2 regions of the Streptomyces sp. NPDC005728 genome follow, and region 1 is predicted to be linked to the other one. Evidence: riboswitches for the same ligand, from Rfam matches in the RefSeq annotation. Region 1 holds a riboswitch; the other holds the start of a gene.
The links. A riboswitch is a leader RNA that binds a small molecule or an ion and turns the genes downstream of it on or off. The one in region 1 is predicted to bind guanidine.

Region 2: it holds a riboswitch for guanidine, as region 1 does, so the genes downstream of both, ABZ471_RS19565 (multidrug efflux SMR transporter) here and ABZ471_RS42260 (MBL fold metallo-hydrolase) in region 1, are expected to answer to the same signal.

Annotation. Positions count from the first base shown of each region.
Region 1 covers NZ_JBEXYL010000123.1:7,968-18,529, forward strand. Annotated here, with positions in the region: gene ABZ471_RS42220 (FAD-dependent monooxygenase) at 1-604, opposite strand, end outside; gene ABZ471_RS42225 (hypothetical protein) at 704-1,054, opposite strand; gene ABZ471_RS42230 (ankyrin repeat domain-containing protein) at 1,246-1,959, shown strand; gene ABZ471_RS42235 (TetR/AcrR family transcriptional regulator) at 2,053-2,631, opposite strand; gene ABZ471_RS42240 (2Fe-2S iron-sulfur cluster-binding protein) at 2,905-3,525, shown strand; gene ABZ471_RS42245 (xanthine dehydrogenase family protein subunit M) at 3,522-4,514, shown strand; gene ABZ471_RS42250 (xanthine dehydrogenase family protein molybdopterin-binding subunit) at 4,511-6,643, shown strand; gene ABZ471_RS42255 (XdhC/CoxI family protein) at 6,636-7,832, shown strand; gene ABZ471_RS42260 (MBL fold metallo-hydrolase) at 7,860-8,738, opposite strand; guanidine-III (ykkC-III) riboswitch at 8,751-8,818, opposite strand; gene ABZ471_RS42265 (PP2C family protein-serine/threonine phosphatase) at 8,904-10,106, opposite strand; gene ABZ471_RS42270 (FAD-dependent oxidoreductase) at 10,427-10,562, shown strand, end outside.
Region 2 covers NZ_JBEXYL010000026.1:74,023-81,040, forward strand. Annotated here, with positions in the region: gene ABZ471_RS19560 (transglycosylase domain-containing protein) at 1,146-3,869, shown strand; gene ABZ471_RS19565 (multidrug efflux SMR transporter) at 3,885-4,205, opposite strand; guanidine-III (ykkC-III) riboswitch at 4,243-4,315, opposite strand; gene ABZ471_RS19570 (co-chaperone GroES) at 4,396-4,755, opposite strand; gene ABZ471_RS19575 (DUF3618 domain-containing protein) at 4,820-5,152, opposite strand; gene bcp (thioredoxin-dependent thiol peroxidase) at 5,245-5,712, shown strand; gene ABZ471_RS19585 (HNH endonuclease signature motif containing protein) at 5,817-6,470, shown strand; tRNA gene ABZ471_RS19590 (tRNA-Leu) at 6,486-6,558, shown strand; gene rdgB (RdgB/HAM1 family non-canonical purine NTP pyrophosphatase) at 6,614-7,018, opposite strand, start outside.

The DNA.
Region 1 (10,562 bases):
TGGTGAAGTCGCCCAGCGCTCCGGGGCCGGTGGTGCCGATTCCCAGCAACTGCCGGACGGTGGAGTTCGCGCCGTCGGTGGCGAGTACATAGCGGGCACGCAGGCGCGTCTCTTCACCGCGTCGGTGGTCGACGAGCAGGGCCACCACGCCGTCGGCTTCCTCGGTCAGACCGGTCAGCTCGACCCCGAACCGCACCGGTGCGTCCGCTGCGGCCAGCAGGGTGGGCTCCAGCCGGTCCTGCGAGGTGAGCGCGCCGATGACGGGGCTCGCGGGAACCGGCGCGTTGACCGCGACCATCGCGGCTGTGGCGAAGTCGTGGTCGTGCAGGGTGTCGCGGAAGCGGACGCGGCCGTACTCGGGTGCGAACGCGGCGTCCCTGATCTTGGCGGCGAGCCCCAGCCGGCGGTAGATCTCCATCGAGCGCACGTTGACCAGCCGGGACCGGGGAAAGGGTGACAGCTCACGGTGCTTCTCGACCAGAAGTGCCTGTACGCCCCAGCGTTCCAGCAGCGCGCGGGCGGTGAGCCCGACCGGCCCACCACCGACGATCAGTACCGGCACTTCGCCGCCTGCCCCGGGCATGTCGAACTCCTGGAACGCCACGAGATCAATCTTCCGCCCCGGGCGGCCGGTCGCAACGCCGTGCCTCCGAGTACACCCGTTCGGTAGGGGCCCCGCAGGCAGGGGCCCCGGTCGAGGGGGTCAGCGCAGGAAGACGACCGAGCGCAGCTTCAGGCGGTCCGTGGCCGGGTTGCCGTGCGGTCGGAGAGCCCAGGAGTCGCCTGAGCAGTCGGGCTCGGTGAAGACGATGGCGAACGCGTCGGTGTCGTTGTGCGGGGCGAAGGCGGGCTCGGAGGCGGACGGGTCCGCGGCCTCGGGGATGGTGATGCACTCGTCGTTCGCCGGGTCGTGGAGGGTGACCGCCACGGGCTCGCCGTTCAGGCCGACGGCCTGGTAGCTGAAGTCGCCGGTGGCAGCCTGGGCGGGCGTGGCCAGGACGGCAGTGAGGGCGAGGGCACCGCAAGCGGCGGCGACGGTGTTCCGAAGGCGCACAGGGTTCTCTTTTCGTGAGGACGACCAAGGTCATCTGCACCCTTGGTCCGCCCGCGCGCTCGTATGCGGGCCGGCCGAGCAGAAGCGTTCCTGTCTCACCCGTTCGGACGCGCGTGTCGGCCGGCGCAGCGGTTGTCAGTGGCCCGTGGTACCCAGGTGGTGAACTGGGAGGTAGCCCGATGCTGCTCGACATGACCGCGCCGCCGGCCCGTGCCGCCGTCGAGGCGATCCGCACCGGCCACGTGGCGGCACTGCAGGACCTGCTCGCCGCACATCCGGGCCTGGCCACAGCCAGACTGGGCAGTACGGACAACGCCCGCACCCTCTTGCACGTCGTCACCGACTGGCCCGGCCACTTCCCGGGCGGCCCGCACACCGTGACCGTTCTGGCCGCGGCGGGAGCGGACGTCAACGCACCGTTCACCGGCCCGCATCGCGAGACCCCGCTGCACTGGGCGGCCAGCACGGACGACGTCCCCGTGCTCGACACCCTGCTCGACCTCGGTGCGGACATCGAAGCCGACGGCGGGGTCATCGGCGGCGGGACGCCGATCGCCGACGCGGTCGCCTTCGGTCAGTGGAATGCCGCCCGGCGCCTGCTCGACCGCGGTGCCCGCACCACCCTGTGGCAGGCCGCCGCGCTCGGCGCTGCCGACCGCGTCGCCGCGTTCCTCCCGCCCCGTACCGAGCCGCCGAGCGGCGAGGACCTCACCAACGCGGTGTGGTGCGCCTGCCACGGTGGACAGCAGCAGATCGCCGCTCAGCTGCTGGAGCACGGCGGTGACGTCAACTGGATCGGCCACGACGAGCTGACCGCGCTCGATGCCGCCCGCCGCTCCGGTCACCCCGCCCTGGTCGCCTGGCTGCGGGAACAGGGAGCGAAGTCCGCCGAAGACCTCGCCTGACAACTTCATGATCCGCCAGCCGCCAGCCGCCAGCCGCCAGCCGCCAGCCGCCAGCCGCCAGCCGCCAGCCGCCCACCGCCCGCAGCGCGGCGCTCACCGGCCGGGCGCCCCCGTGCGCAGGCCGTCCATGACGAGGTCGAGGAGCCGGGCGGCGCGTGGCCGCCAGTCGTCCTGCGGGTCCAGCTGCCAGAGGCCCGCTATGGCGAGCATGAAGTCGTCCGCGGTGATGTCGGAGCGGACGGTGCCGGCCTCCTCGTTCGCCCGCAGCAGGAGATCCGCCGCGGAGGTCACCGGCGTGGGGGCCGGCTTCGCCGGGCCGCCCGGTGCGCCGGTGACCTGCCGTATCGCGTCGGCCAGGCCTGCCTTGGTCATGGCGAACTCGGCGAGTCGGTCCATCCAGGCACGCAGGGCCTGCTCGGGCTCCCGGGTCTCGAGCAGCTGGGCGGCGCTGTCGGCGACCTGCTGCATCTCGTGGCGGTAGATCTCCAGGACGAGCGCCTCGCGGTTGGGGAAGTTGCGGTAGAACGTGCCCTGTCCGACGCCGGCCTTCTTGGCGATCGCGCTCAGCGGGGCATCCGCACACGCCGTCAGCTCGGCGACTGCCACTTCCAGGATGCGCTCACGGTTGCGCTGCGCGTCCGAGCGCAGGGGTGCGTCCTTCTTCTGCTGCACTCGTCCTCCTCCAGGGTGCGTGGCCGAACCTCGCCCTTGCTAACCGGACAGCTGTCCGGTACGTTCTCAGGTACCGGACAGCTGTCCGGTTGTGTCCACGATAGCCGTGGACAAGGCCCTACGGCAGTCATGAGCTGCCATCTTCTGCCTCAGCATCGCGCGCATGCGGCTCGTTCGTGCGGCACCAAGCCCTCACCATGCACCCCCCCACGACATCCGGCCACGGCTGCCGGACCACCCCCATCTGTCCTGGAAACGCGAAAGAAGCTTCTCATGGCCCAATCGACGTCCAGTGTCATCACCTTGAACATCAACGGCGAGAAGTACACACTGCCCGTCGACCACCGCACCACCCTGCTCGACGCACTGCGCGAGCGCCTCGATCTGACCGGTTCCAAGAAGGGCTGCGACCAGGGCCAATGCGGCGCCTGCACCGTCCTGCTCGACGGCCGCCGGACCGTCGCCTGCCTGCAACTGGCCGTGGCGGCCGAGGGTCGCGCGATCACCACCGTCGAAGGCCTGGCCGACGGCGAGCACTTGCACCCCGTGCAGCAGGCCTTCCTCGAACTGGACGGCTTCCAGTGCGGCTACTGCACCCCCGGACAGATCTGTTCCGCGATCGGGGTGATCCAGGAGCACGCGGCGGGCTGGCCGAGCGCCGTCACCGACGACATCCGGCCCGAAGCGGCACCGCCACCCCTGTCGGCCGAGGAGATCCGCGAGCGGATGAGCGGCAACCTGTGCCGGTGCGGCGCGTACGTCCCGATCGTCGAGGCGGTGGCCCGTGCTGCCGCGGCCGGGGCGGACCCGGACACCACCTCCGTGGCGCGCGTGAGCCCCGAGGCGGGGACGGACACCGGTTCCGAAGCGGCGACGAAGGAGGCCGTGGCATGAGGGAGTTCGACTATCAGCGGGCGTCCGACGTCGCCGGCGCGGTGGCGGTGCTCGGTGCCGATCCGGACGCGCGCTTCCTCGGCGGCGGCACCAACCTCGTGGATCTCATGAAGGCCGGCGTGGAACGACCCGCCCGGCTCGTCGACATCCGCGAACTCCCGCTCGACGAGATCGAGCCGACGCGGGAGGGCGGGCTGCGGATCGGCGCCACCGTCACCAACGCCGACCTGGCCGCCCACCCCGAGGTCCGGCGGCGCTACCCGGCGCTGGCGCAGGCCGTGCTGGCCGGTGCGTCCGGACAGCTGCGCAACATGGCCACGGTCGGCGGGAACCTGCTGCAGCGCACCCGCTGCGGCTACTTCACCGACGTCACCAAGCCCTGCAACAAGCGTGTCCCCGGCAGCGGTTGCCCCGCAGTCGAGGGCGAACACCACAACCACGCGATCCTGGGCGCCTCCGACCACTGTGTGGCCGTACACCCCTCGGACATGGCCGTCGCCCTCACCGTCTTCGACGCCGTCGTCCACTACGAAACCGCGGACGGGCCGGGCGAGTCGCCCATCGGCGCGTTCTACGTGCCCGTCGGCGACACCCCGCACCACGAGACCGCCCTGCCCCCGGGTGCGCTGATCACCGGCGTCACACTGCCGCCCACCCCGGTCGCCGCCCACTCCCGCTACCGCAAGGTGCGCGAGCGCGCTTCGTACGCGTTCGCCATCGGCTCCCTCGCCGCCGCGCTCGACGTCCGTGACGGTGTCATCCGGGACGTCCGCCTCGCTTTCGGCGCGGTCGCCTCCCGGCCGTGGCGGGCCCTCGCGGCCGAACGCGTCCTGACCGGTGCGCCGGCCGACGCCGAGACCTACGCCGCCGCGGCCGCCGCCGAGCTGACCGCGGCGCGACCGCTGCCGCACAACGGATACAAGGTGACCCTGATGCACAACCTCGTGGTGGCCGTGCTGACCGAACTCGCCGAGGAGGCCGCCCGATGACCACCGTCACCACCGGGACGTTCACGCCGACCCCCTCCGTCGGCACCGCACACACCCGCGTCGAAGGCAGGGACAAGGTCACCGGAGCGGCCCGCTACGCGGGAGAGATCCCCTTCACGGACCTCGCGCACGGCTGGCTGGTGCTGTCCACCGTCGCCCGCGGCCGCATCAGCGCCCTCGACACCGCCCCCGTCCTCGCCATGCCGGGCGTCCTCGCCGTCCTGGACCACCGCAACGCCCCGCGCGTCGAGACCGACTACCCCGGTCTGATGGGTTCGAAGCCGGACCCGACCTGCGCCGTCTTCCAGCACGACCGGGTGCCGCACGTGGGCTGGCCCGTGGCGCTGGTCGTCGCCGAGACCTCCGAGCAGGCCAGGGAGGCCGCCGAGGCACTGATCGTGCACTACGAACAGGAGCCCCACGACGTCGACTTCACCGGCGGACACCCGGACGCCTACCCGCTGGACAGCCATACGCCGGCGGTGACGGAGAAGGGTGACCTCGACGCCGAACTGGCCGCGTCGGCCGTCGTCCTGGACGCCGAGTACACCACCCCCGAAGAGCACCACAACCCGATGGAACCGCATGCGGCAACCGCCCGCTGGGAGGACGGCCGGCTCGAGGTGGTCGACTCCAACCAGGGCGCCACCTGGATCGTCGGCGAACTCGCCAACCTCTTCTCGCTCGACCCGGCCGCGGTGCGCGTACGCTCCGAACACGTGGGAGGCGGCTTCGGCAGCAAGGGCGTCCGCGCCCACCAGGTGGCCGCCGTCATGGCCGCCACGGTCCTGCAGCGCCCCGTACGCGTGATCCTGACCCGCCGTCAGATGTTCTCGCTGGCCGGCTACCGCAGCCCCACCACCCAGCGCGTCAGGCTCGGCGCCGGCCCCGACGGACGGCTGCGCGCGCTGGACCACCGCTCCGTCAGCCTCACCTCCACCGTGCACGAGTTCATCGAACCGAGCGCCGGAGTGGCCCGGGTGATGTATGACGCCGACGCCCACCACACCGCCAACCGCGTCGTACGGCTCGACGTACCGACCCCCACGTGGATGCGCGCCCCGGGTGAGGCACCGGGCTCGTTCGCCCTGGAGGCGGCGCTCGACGAACTCGCCGAGAAGTGCGGGATCGACCCGATCGAGCTGCGGCTGCGCAACGAACCCGACAAGGGACCGGTCTCCGGCCTGCCCTTCGCCGGCCGTAGTCTGCCCGACTGCTACCGGGAGGGAGCCCGCAGGTTCGGCTGGGCGGACCGGGACCCGCGCCCCGGCCTGCGCAGGGACGGCCGCTGGCTGCTCGGCACCGGCATGGCGGCGGCCTCCTTCGGCGCGGGCGCCGCGCCGTCCACGGCTGCGTTGACCGCCCACGCGGACGGCACCTTCACCGTCCGGATCGCCGCGGCCGACATCGGCACCGGGGCCCGTACGGCGCTCACCCTGGTCGCCGCGGACGCGCTCCGCGTGCCCCCGGAGCGCGTGCACGTGCGCATCGGCGACAGCGACTTCGGACCGGCGATGATCGCCGGCGGGTCCATGGGCACCCGCTCCTGGGCGTGGGCGGTCACCGTCGCGGCTGACGAACTGCGCGACAGGATGGCCCTGAGCAGCGACATCCCCCCGGAGGGAATCACCGTACGGTCGGACACCACCGCGGCCATCGGCGCTCTCGCCCCCGCCGAACGCCACTCCTACGGGGCGCAGTTCGCCGAGGTGGCTGTGGACGTCACCACCGGCGAGGTGCGCGTGCGGCGGATGCTCGGCATCTTCGCGGCCGGCCGGATCGTCAACCCGCTCACCGCACGCGGACAGTTCCTGGGCGGCATGATCTGGGGCATCTCCATGGCCCTGCACGAGGAGGCCGTCCGGGACGGCGCCTCGGGCGGCCACGTCGGCGCAGACCTCGCGGGCTACCACGTGGCCACACACGCCGACGTCCCGCACATCGAAGCCGACTGGATCGAGGACCCGGACCCCAAGGACCCGGTCGGGATCAGGGGCATCGGCGAGATCGGCATCGTGGGCGCAGCGGCCGCCATCGCCAACGCGGTCTGGCACGCGACCGGCGAACGCCACCGCAATCTGCCGATCAGGCCGGACCGTGTCATCCGGGCGGGAGCGCCACGTGCTTGACGTCGCCGAGGAGTTGCTCCGCTGGATCGAGGAGGGCCGGGACTTCGCCGTCGCCACCGTGCTGGCGGTGGGCGGCAGCGCGCCACGCGGACCCGGCGCCGCCCTCGCCGTCGACGACGAGGGCACCGTCATCGGCTCGGTCTCCGGCGGGTGCGTGGAGGGCGCGGTCTACGACCTGTGCCGGCAGTCGCTCCGGACGGGCGAGAGCGTCACGGAACGATTCGGCTACAGCGACGAGGACGCCTTCGCCGTGGGACTGACCTGCGGCGGGACCATCGAGGTGCTGATCACGCCGGTGACCGGGCCGGCGTCCGGCCGCACGGTCCTGACGTCCGCCCTCTCGGCCGCCGTCCGGGGCGAACCGGCGGCCCTCGCACGGGTCGCCCGCGGCCCGGCGGAACTCCTCGGCCGGGCCCTGCTCGTGCGGCCCGACGGCACGTACGACGGCGGACTCGGCGGCCGTCCGGACCTGGACCGGACGGCAGCGGCCGAGGCCCGCGCCCTGCTGGAGGCAGGGCGCACCGGCACCGTGGACATCGCCGCGGACGGCTCGCACTGCCCCGGAGGCGTCACCCTGCTCGTCGAGTCGAACGTGCCGCCCCCGCGCATGATCGTATTCGGCGCGGTCGACTTCGCGTCCGCACTGGCGCGTGCCGGCAAGTTCCTCGGCTACCACGTGACGGTGTGCGACGCCCGCCCCGTCTTCGCCACGCAAGCCCGCTTCCCCGACGCCGACGAGGTCGTCGTCGACTGGCCCCACCGCTACCTGCGCCGCACCGGAACCGACGGCCGTACGGTCCTGTGCGTGCTCACCCACGACGCGAAGTTCGACGTACCCCTGCTGAAGGCGGCCCTCGCGATGCCGGTGTCCTTCGTCGGCGCGATGGGCTCGCGTCGCACCCACGAGGAACGCAATCGGCGTCTGCGCGAAGAAGGCGTCAGCGAGCGGGAGCTGGCCCGGCTGCGCTCCCCGATCGGCCTCGACCTCGGCGCCCGTACACCGGAGGAGACCGCCCTGTCGATCGTGGCGGAGATCGTCGCCGCCCGGCGGGGCGGGACGGGCGCGCCCCTGACCGGCACCAAAAAATCGATTCACCGCGACGGGGGAGCGCCACCCCGGGACGGCGAGGCGACGGCCGCCAGAGGAACCGGCCCGACGAGGGCTCAGGCAGCGGCGTCGACGGCGTAGGCCGAGGACGGGTCCGCCCTGGAACGCTCAGTCCGAGGGGCAGAGGACGAAGTCGGAGTGGGCGCGCCAGGTGCGGTCGTCGCCGAGCCGGGCGAGCGCGTCCCGGATCCGCCGGAGGTGGGCCGGGGTGAGCTGCAGCGGGGGCTCGTCGGGCTGGTAGGTGGTGCGGACCGGGTAGTCCACGCCCGGCTCGGTGGTCATCTCGATGTGGCAACCGAGCACATGGGTGACGGGCCGGCGGTCGGCGAACTCGATCAGGCGCTCGATGCTGCGGGTGAAGGCCGGGACGTCCTGGAGGTAGAGCCGCCCGGGGTAGACGCTGTCCCCGGTGAGCAGGAGGCCGGTCGGCGGGTCGTAGAAGCTGACGGCGGCCTCGTGGTGGCCCGGGGTGGCCAGGCACTCCAGGACCCGGCCGCCCAGATCGACAGGGGCGACGGCTTCCGGATCCGTGTCGAACCCGAAGTACCGCCAGGCGGTGGCGCGGTCGGCGCCCACCACCGTGGTGTCGGGGCGCTCGGCGAACTGGCCGTCGCCCGCGACGTGGTCACCGTGCCCGTGGGTGTGCAGTACGAGGAGGTGGTAGCCGTCCCGGGGATGCCGGTCGAGCCAGTCCGCGAGGAGCCCGTCGACCACTCGCCGCAGGGGGAAGAACTCGGCGGACTCGGTCGCACCGGTGTCGATCAGCACCGCCCGTTCGTTGCCGCACAGCAGGAACAGGAACGGTGCCTCGTAATGGACCGCCATGTTCTGCCGCAGGATGAACGTGTGCTCGTCGTACGCGTGGACCTGGATGTCCGGGTCCGTGTTGTGCTTGGCCGACGGCGAACCGTGGATCCACCGGACGTCCAGAGGGTGCGCCGGGGGAGGGACGCGGGGGAAGTCGATGAGATGCGTGCCGCTGCTCACGATGTCTCCGTGTATGCGTCGTCTTGGCGGACCGGGTACGGCGCACATCTCGTCCGGGGCAGGCACGTCCGAGCCTCCGGCGGGACGCTACCACGCCGTCCGGCACCTCGAAGGCTCCCGGACTGCGTCGGCACGTATCCCGACGCCGGAGCAGTGCGCCCGCTGTCACCCCGGCTCGCCGCTCCGGCGCTCCCGGGCCGTCGGCCCGGCCGATGCGGCCGGTTCGTCGGCGACCAGGCAGACGGTGAGTGCCGCGGTGTCGTCCTGCAGGCCGTCGGCGCTATATGCCAGCAGGTCGCTGTGGAGCCGTTCCAGCAGTTCTTCGGGCGGCAGAGGCCCCCAGGAGCGGAGACGCTCGAGCAGGGGGTAGAAGGTGCCGGAGGAGTCGCGGGTCTCCGTGATGCCGTCCGTGTACAGCAGGAGCTCTTCGCCGGGACGGAAGTCGTAGATGTCGACGTGATACAGGTCTTCGACGAGCATGCCGAGGTTCAGCGGCGGACCCGAGTTCCCCCGGTCCAGCTCGCGTACCTCGTCGGGGCGGATGAGGAGCGGGGGCGGATGGCCGCAGTTGACGACCCGGACGACATGCCCGTCGCTGGGGATCTCTGCGAAGACGGCGGTGACGAACCGCTCGCCCAGCTCCGTTCCGCCCAGCTGCATCGCCCTGCGGTCCATGCTCGTCTCCACGTGGTCCGCCAGAGTGGGAAGGTCCGGTTCGTCATGGGCCGCCTCGCGGAACGCGCCGAGCAGGGCGGCGGCGGTCTCGACCGCGAGCAGCCCCTTGCCGCGGACGTCGCCGATGAGCAGCCGGACCCCGTACGGAGTGGGGACGGCCTCGTAGAGGTCGCCGCCGATGCGTGCTTCCGCAGCGGCGGACAGGTACAGGCTCTCGAGGCGCAGGTTGCCGATCCGGTGCGGGACCGGTCTGAGCAGGACGCGCTGCGCGATCTCGGCCACGAAGCGCACGTCGGCGAGCATGCGGTCACGGCGCGTCCGATGGGCGGCCAGGATCGTGCCGAGCGCGCCCACCAAGGCAGTGCAGATGTAGGACGCCACATAGTGGCGGTCCCACAGGTAGCCGACGGATCGGCCCGCACAGCACGGGGTACCGGCCAGCACACCTTCGAAGCCGACGGCGAACACCGTGGCGCCGGCGACGACGAGGGGGCCGTGGGCGAAGGCGGTCACCAGAGGAACGGCGATCAGCGCGAAGCTCACCGGCCAGTCCACGGGTGTCAGAGGTTCGAGCAGCAGAAGCACGATGACGTACAGGACCGGGAGCCAGCGCATCCACGCCGGGGGCGCGGGCAGCTGCGTCCGTACGGCCATGGCGGCCTCCGGCTCCCCACGGGTGTGCCGGTGCCTCACCCGTAGCTCCTGCGCGCGCACGCCGTCTCGGCTGCCGGAGCTGGGCAAGCCGACGGAGCTGCCGGAGCAGCCCGGCAGGCATGGCGTACGGGCGGACCACATGCCTGACGGCTCGGCTTACGCAGCCTTCGCACACGCGACTCCTGTCACACGACCCCGACAAGACATTCAGCCTGCTGTGCCGGGTCGCGGCACGCCGGTGATTGCTCCACTTGGCGGCATGTTCGGCCGGCCGGTACCGGAGACGGGGTGCGGAGGCGCCGAGGAGTATAGTATTCATCGACCGATGAATTACTGCTCTCGTGAAGGGCAGGACTGCAATGGAACAGACCACGTGCTGCGTAGTGGGGGGCGGCCCCGCGGGCATGGTGCTCGCCCTGCTGCTGGCCCGCGCCGGCGTCCCGGTGACGGTGCTGGAGAAGCACGGCGACTTCCTGCGTGACTTCCGCGGCGACA
Region 2 (7,018 bases), on a different contig from region 1:
CGCTCGACACCGAAGCGCAGGAGCCTAGTCCCTGGGCCCGGCGACCGGCCACGCATTTTCCGCCCCGGAAGCGTGCCGGAATCCGGGAACGGAACGCCAGGTGCGAGAGTCTTCAAACTGGGGGCGCAGAAGGCGTACGAGGCGTACGGGAAACGTACGACGCGAAACAGGAGTCCGTGCACGACATGAGCGACGAGCCGCAGCCGCAGCAGCAGGACCAGGGCGGGGCACCAAGCACACCGCTGTCGGCTGAAGGGCCCAGCACCCGCGAGACCCAGGCCGACCGGGCACGGACCGACCAGGGCCAGGACGGCGTCCGCGCCGGGCAGGACCAGGGTCGGGAGGGCCAGGACCGGGTGCGTGCCGCTCGGGGGCAGGACCGGGCCGGTGAGGACCGGGAGGGCCACGATCGGCCGGGTTCGGCCGATGGGTCGGCTCAGGGCGCCCAGGGGCATGCCGGTGCGGGCCGGACCTCCGGGGGGCAGTCGCTCTCCGGTGCCGGTGCGGACCAGGCGACCCGGGCGCGCCGGGCGGCTCTGGCCGCTCAGGCGAGCCGTGCGGGGCGGACCGGCACGCAGGGGCGCACGGACGAAAAGGGCCAGGCGACCGAGGGATCCCAGCAGCCTCAGGGGGCTGCGGAGTCTCAGGGAGCCGGGAGGCCTCAGGGGGCTGCGGAGTCTGAGGGGGCCGGCAAGTCCCAGGGGTCCGCAAGGCCGCGGGGGTCCGCTGAGTCCCGTCAGTCCGGAGAGTCCCAGGGGTCCGGGAGGTCTCAGGGGTCTGTCGGGTCCCGTCAGTCCGGGGAGTCTCAAGGGTCCGAGAAGGCTCACGGGGTCCAGGAGGCTCATCTGCCCGGTCAGCCTCGGGCGTCGGCCAAGGGCGAGGAGTCGCGGACGCAGGCCGAGCAGGCCCGGACGTCCCGGCGTGCCGCAGTGCCCGAGCAGTCCGGGCGGCCCGCGGCTGCCGACAGGTCGCCGGACTCCGAGCAGGCTCACCCGGCCGAGAGCACCCAGGTCCTCCGGCGTGTCCAGGCCCCCCGGGCACCCCAGGACGCCTCCGCGGCCCAGGGGAACCGGTCGGCCGACACCGGCAAGGCGGCCGCCGACCCGCAGGGTTCGGGGCAGGCGGCGGCGCCCGAGACCACCCAGATCCTCCGGCGCGTCAACGCCCCTCGCCAGGCCGAGTCGACGCAGTCGAACCGGCCCGGAAAGGGGGGCGCCGCGGCCCAGGCAGGCAGGGCAAGCGGCGGCGCCGCGAAGGCGGCTCAGGCCGCTGCGGCGGGCGGTGCTGGTCAGGCGGCCAAGGCCGCTGCGGCGGGCGGTGCCGCCAAGGCCGCTGCGCTGGGCGGCGCCGGGCTGGTCGGTGGTTCCGCCGCTGCGGCCTCCAAGGCCCCCGCGGGTCCGGCCGGCGCCCCGACCTCCGGCACCTCACGTGTCTCCCGTACCACCTCCACCCCCACGCCTCAGCCCTCCGACCAGACCGCCGCCTCCCTCGCGGACAGCGGCAGCGGCGGCAGCGGCACCGGCAGCGGCAGCGGCGGTGGCGGCGGCAAGGGCAAGAAGCCCAAGCGGCCCAAGCGGACCGGATGGCGGCGGCTCATCCCGACCTGGCGCATGGTGCTCGGCACCTTCGTGATCGGCGTCCTGCTGGTCATCGGCCTCTTCTTCCTCGGCTACTCGCTCGTGAAGATCCCGCCGGCCAACGCCCTCGCCACCAAGCAGAACAACGTCTATCTCTACGCCGACGGCTCCCAGCTCGCCCGCGACGGCGCCATCAACCGCGAGAACGTCACCCTCGCCCAGATCTCCAAGGACGCCCAGCACGCCGTCCTGGCCGCCGAGGACCGCGACTTCTACAGCGAGTCCGCCGTCGACCTCAAGGCCATGCTCCGCGCCGGCTGGAACACCGCCACCGGCAAGGGCAAGCAGTCCGGCTCCACCATCACCCAGCAGTACGTGAAGAACTACTACCTGGCCCAGGAACAGACGGTCACCCGCAAGGCCAAGGAGTTCTTCATCGCCATCAAGCTGGACCGCACCAAGTCCAAGGACGAGATCCTCGAGGGCTACCTCAACACCAGCTACTTCGGCCGCAACGCCTACGGCATCCAGGCCGCCGCCCAGGCCTACTACGGCAAGGACGCCGCCGACCTCGACCCGGCCCGCGCCGCCTACCTCGCCGCGCTCGTCAACGCACCGAGCGAGTACGACGTCGTGGCCCACCCCGAGAACAAGTCCGCAGCCGTCGCCCGCTGGAACTACGTCCTGGACGGCATGGTCAAGAAGGGCTGGCTCAGCGAGTCCGAGCGCACCGGCATGAAGTTCCCCATGCCCAAGGAGCAGACCATCTCCACCGGCCTGTCCGGCCAGCGCGGCTACCTCGTCGAGGCCGTCAAGGACTACCTCACCGAGAACGACATCCTCACCAAGGACCAGCTGCAGGGCGGCGGTTACCGCATCACGACCACCTTCCAGAAGACCAAGCAGAACGCCTTCGTCAAGGCCGTGAACGACCAGCTGATGTCCAAACTGGACAAGAAGAACCGCAAGGTCGACACCTACGTCCGCGCCGGCGGCGCCTCCGTCGACCCCAAGACCGGCAAGGTCGTCGCCCTCTACGGCGGCATCGACTACGTGAAGCAGTACACCAACGGCGCCACCCGCGGTGACTTCCAGGTCGGCTCCACGTTCAAGCCGTTCGTGTTCACCTCCGCGGTCCAGAACGGCTCCACCACCCAGAGCGGCCAGACCATCACCCCGAACACGGCGTACGACGGCACCAGCAGGCGCCCCGTACAGGGCTGGAGCGGCGGCGCCTACGCCCCCTCGAACGAGGACGAGAAGTCGTACGGCGACATCACCGTCCGCAAGGCCACCGATCTCTCGGTCAACTCCGTCTACGCGCAGATGGCCGTCGACGTCGGCCCCGCCAAGGTCAAGGAGACCGCCGTCGACCTCGGCATCCCCGCCGACACCAGGGACCTCCAGCCCTACCCGTCCATCGCCCTCGGCACCGCCACCGCCAGCGTCCTCGACATGGCGGAGGCGTACGCCACGCTCGCCAACCACGGCAAGCACGGCACGTACACGATGGTCGAGAAGATCACCAAGGACGGCAAGGAAGAGGTCAAGCTGCCCGACCGGGAGACCAAGCAGGCCGTCAGCCGCGAGGCCGCCGACACCACCACCTCCGTCCTGCAGAGCGTGGTCGACAACGGCACCGCCACCGCAGCCCAGGCAGCGGGCCGCCCCGCGGCCGGCAAGACCGGCACCGCCGAGGAGGACACCGCCGCCTGGTTCGCGGGCTACACCCCCGACCTCGCCACCGTGGTCTCCGTCATGGGCCAGGACCCGGTCACGGCCAAGCACATGCCGCTGTACAACGCCCTCGGTCAGCCACGTATGAACGGCGGCGGCCCGCCCACCGACATCTGGGCGCAGTACACGAGCGACGCGCTGAAGGGCCGGTCGGTCACCGACTTCGACCTGGAGCTCCAGCAGGGCGCCGACGTGATCCAGACCCCCAGCACCGAGCCCACCGACCAGCCCGGCACCGGAGGCCAGGACACCGGCGGCACGAGCACGGACGGCGGCCAGGACACCGGGGGCGCCACGACCGACGGCGGCCAGGACACCGGCGGCACCCCCACCGGCGGCACCCCCACCAACGGCGGTACGACGACGGACGGCGGCACCCCCACCGACGGCGGCGGCACCACCACGGCCGGCGGCACGATCGCCGGGACCACGGGCGGCGATCCGACCACCGGCGGCGGCACCCCGGGCGCGCCCACCGGCGGAGGCACGGACACAGGCGGCGATCCGACCACCGGCGGCACCGGAACCGCCGGCACCCCGACAGGCCAGCCGTAGGAAGGCCCGCAGCCGTCAGTGACCGCCGGTCGCCTTCAGCCCCACCACGGCGACCAGCAGCAGACAGACGAAGAAGATCCGGGCGGCGGTGACCGGCTCACCCAGCACCACCATGCCGAGCACCGCCGCCCCGGCCGCCCCGATGCCGACCCACACGCCGTAGGCGGTACCCATGGGCAGCGACCTGGCGGCATACGACAGCAGCACCATGCTCGCGACGATCCCCGCACCGGTGAACAGACTGGGCACCAGCCGAGTGAACCCGTCGGTGTACTTCATCCCGATCGACCAGCCGACCTCGAGCAGACCGGCGACAACAAGCAGCACCCAGGCCACGACACACACCTCCGAGACGAACGGACGACTCTCCTTCGGTGCGTCGTCTTTGCCTGCATCCCGGTACGGCGCGTCTCGTCGGGCTCCTTCGAACATAGCAAAAGAACGACAAAAGGGGCTGGTGACCACAGTCACCAGCCCCTTCCCGCTCTGGAATCAGAGGTGCTCCGAAATCGGAGGTCCTCCGGAATCAGAGGTAGAGGCCCGTGGAGTCCTCCGCCCCCTCGAACCGGTCCGCGGCCACCGCATGCAGATCCCGCTCCCGCATGAGCACGTACGCCACGCCCCGCACCTCGACCTCCGCCCGGTCCTCCGGGTCGTACAGGACCCGGTCACCCGTCTCCACGGTCCGTACGTTCTGCCCCACCGCGACGACCTCGGCCCAGGCCAGCCGCCGCCCGACCGCCGCGGTCGCGGGAATCAGGATGCCGCCGCCCGACCGCCGCTCGCCCTCACCGGCGTCCTGCCGCACGAGAACCCGGTCGTGCAGCATCCGGATGGGCAGCTTGTCGTGCTGAGGGTTGCTGTGCTCGTTTCTGTTGGCGCTCACGCCTCGAACCTACCTGCCTCGGACCGACCCGTACGACCCGGGCCACCGCTCGACTCCGCCCCCGTCAGCCCTTGCGCCGTCGCCGCGACCCCAGCGCGAACAACCCCACCACCCCGACCGCGACCAGCGCGACCGGCACGACCCGCTCCAGCCTGGGCGAGCCCTCCTCGTCCACGAACTGCGCCCGCACCTCACTCACCACCCGGTTGACCTGGACGTAGGCCCGCCCCACCGTGTGATCGATATGGGCGACGACCTTGGCCTTGGCGTCCCCGACGATCGTCTGCGGATGCACCCGCACCCCGATCTCGTCGAGCGTCTCGGCCAGCACTTCGCGACGGCGCTTGATGTCCGCCTCGATCTGCGCCGGGGTTCTGGTGTCCGACGTGTCCGCCACCGTACGGCCTCCGAAGTCTCCTGATGCTGTCCCGGACAGTCTGTCAGCTCCAGCCTCCACCGCACCGCAACGCCCCCCGTTACGCTGGACCGATGAGCGAGCGACTCCAGCCCGGCGACGTGGCCCCCGCCTTCACCCTCCCCGACGCCGACGGCAACGAGGTGTCCTTGTCGGACCACAAGGGCCGCAAGGTCATCGTCTACTTCTACCCCGCGGCCCTGACCCCCGGCTGCACCAAGCAGGCCTGCGACTTCACGGACAACCTGTCCCTCCTGGCCGGCGCCGGCTACGACGTCATCGGCATCTCCCCCGACAAGCCGGAGAAGCTGGCCAAGTTCCGCGAACAGGAATCCCTGAAGATCACCCTCCTCGCCGACCCCGACAAGAAGGTCCTCGACGCCTACGGCGCCTTCGGCGAGAAGAAGAACTACGGCAAGACCTACATGGGCGTCATCCGCTCCACGATCGTCGTGGACGAGGAGGGCAAGGTCGACCGGGCCCTGTACAACGTCCGCGCGACAGGCCACGTAGCAAAGATCATCAAGGACCTGGGGATCTGAGGACCCGCTTCTGCCGCCGACGGCTCGTACTGGGGTACCCCGGTGCGAGCCGTTTCGCGTTCCGGGCGTGACTGTCCGATAACCGGTTCGTTACTCCGCACGGGCTGCGAACGCGTGGCCGGAGCGGAGGGGACTCGCAGGCAGCCGAGCAGTGCTCCAACATCGACGAGGTCATCGCCTTCTTCGGCACCCGGCCGTATGGATACCTCCGCGGCTATCTCGTGAAGCGATTCGCCCACTTCGGCATCGACATCTCTCACTTTCCGCCCAGTGGCAGGCAAGCACGCCCCTCACCGGATGTGCTGCGGGCGGCGGTCAGAGATTCGAACTCCATTGCAGAAGTGCTGCGCTGTCTGGGCCGCGCCAACAACGGCGCACAGCGCGCGAACGTTCGCAAGTGGATCGCTGCCGACCACCTCGCCACGACCCACTTTCTGGGGCAGGCGCATCAGCGAGGGAAGCCTGGAACGAACGCCAAGCGGCCGGAGGACGTGCTGGTGCGGCACGACGGCGTTCACCGGATCGCAACGAAACGCCTGCGGCGTGCGCTGTTCGAAGTCGGCGTACCCGAGGAGTGCGCCAGGTGCGGTGTCGGCTCCGAGTGGTTCGGGAAGCCCATGACGCTGGAGATCGACCACGTCAACGGGGACTGGCGGGACAATCGGCGGGAGAACCTGCGGCTGCTGTGCCCCAATTGCCACGCGATCACCAGCACCTGGTGCCGAGGTGGGCGGCGACGGCATACTCTCGCCCAGTAGGGTAGATCCCGGCTGGCGCTCGTACTCCAACGGCAGAGAGACAGGCCTTAGAAGCCTGGTGTTGTCGGTTCAAATCCGACCGGGCGCACAGGTAATCGGAGCCCCGCACCTTTGGATCGTAGGTGCGGGGCTCTTTCGTGAAGTCAGCCCAACAACTCCCGCACGACCGGCACCAACGCTCGGAACGCCTTCCCCCGATGGCTGATGGCGTTCTTCTCCTCGGGGCTCAGCTCCGCGCACGTCCGCGTCTCGCCGTCCGGCTGCAGGATCGGGTCGTAGCCGAAGCCGTTCGTGCCGGCGGGTGCGTGCCGCAGTGCACCCCGCAGCTGCCCCTCGACCACCCTCTCCGTGCCGTCCGGCAGGGCGAGCGCCGCCGCGCACGCGAAGTGGGCGCCCCGGTGTTCCTCCGCGATGTCGGAGAGCTGGGCCAGGAGCAGGTCCAGGTTGGCCTTGTCGTCGCCGTGACGGCCGGCCCAGCGGGCGGAGAAGATGCCGGGGGCGCCGTTCAGGACGTCGACGCAGAGGCCGGAGTCGTCGGCGACGGCGGG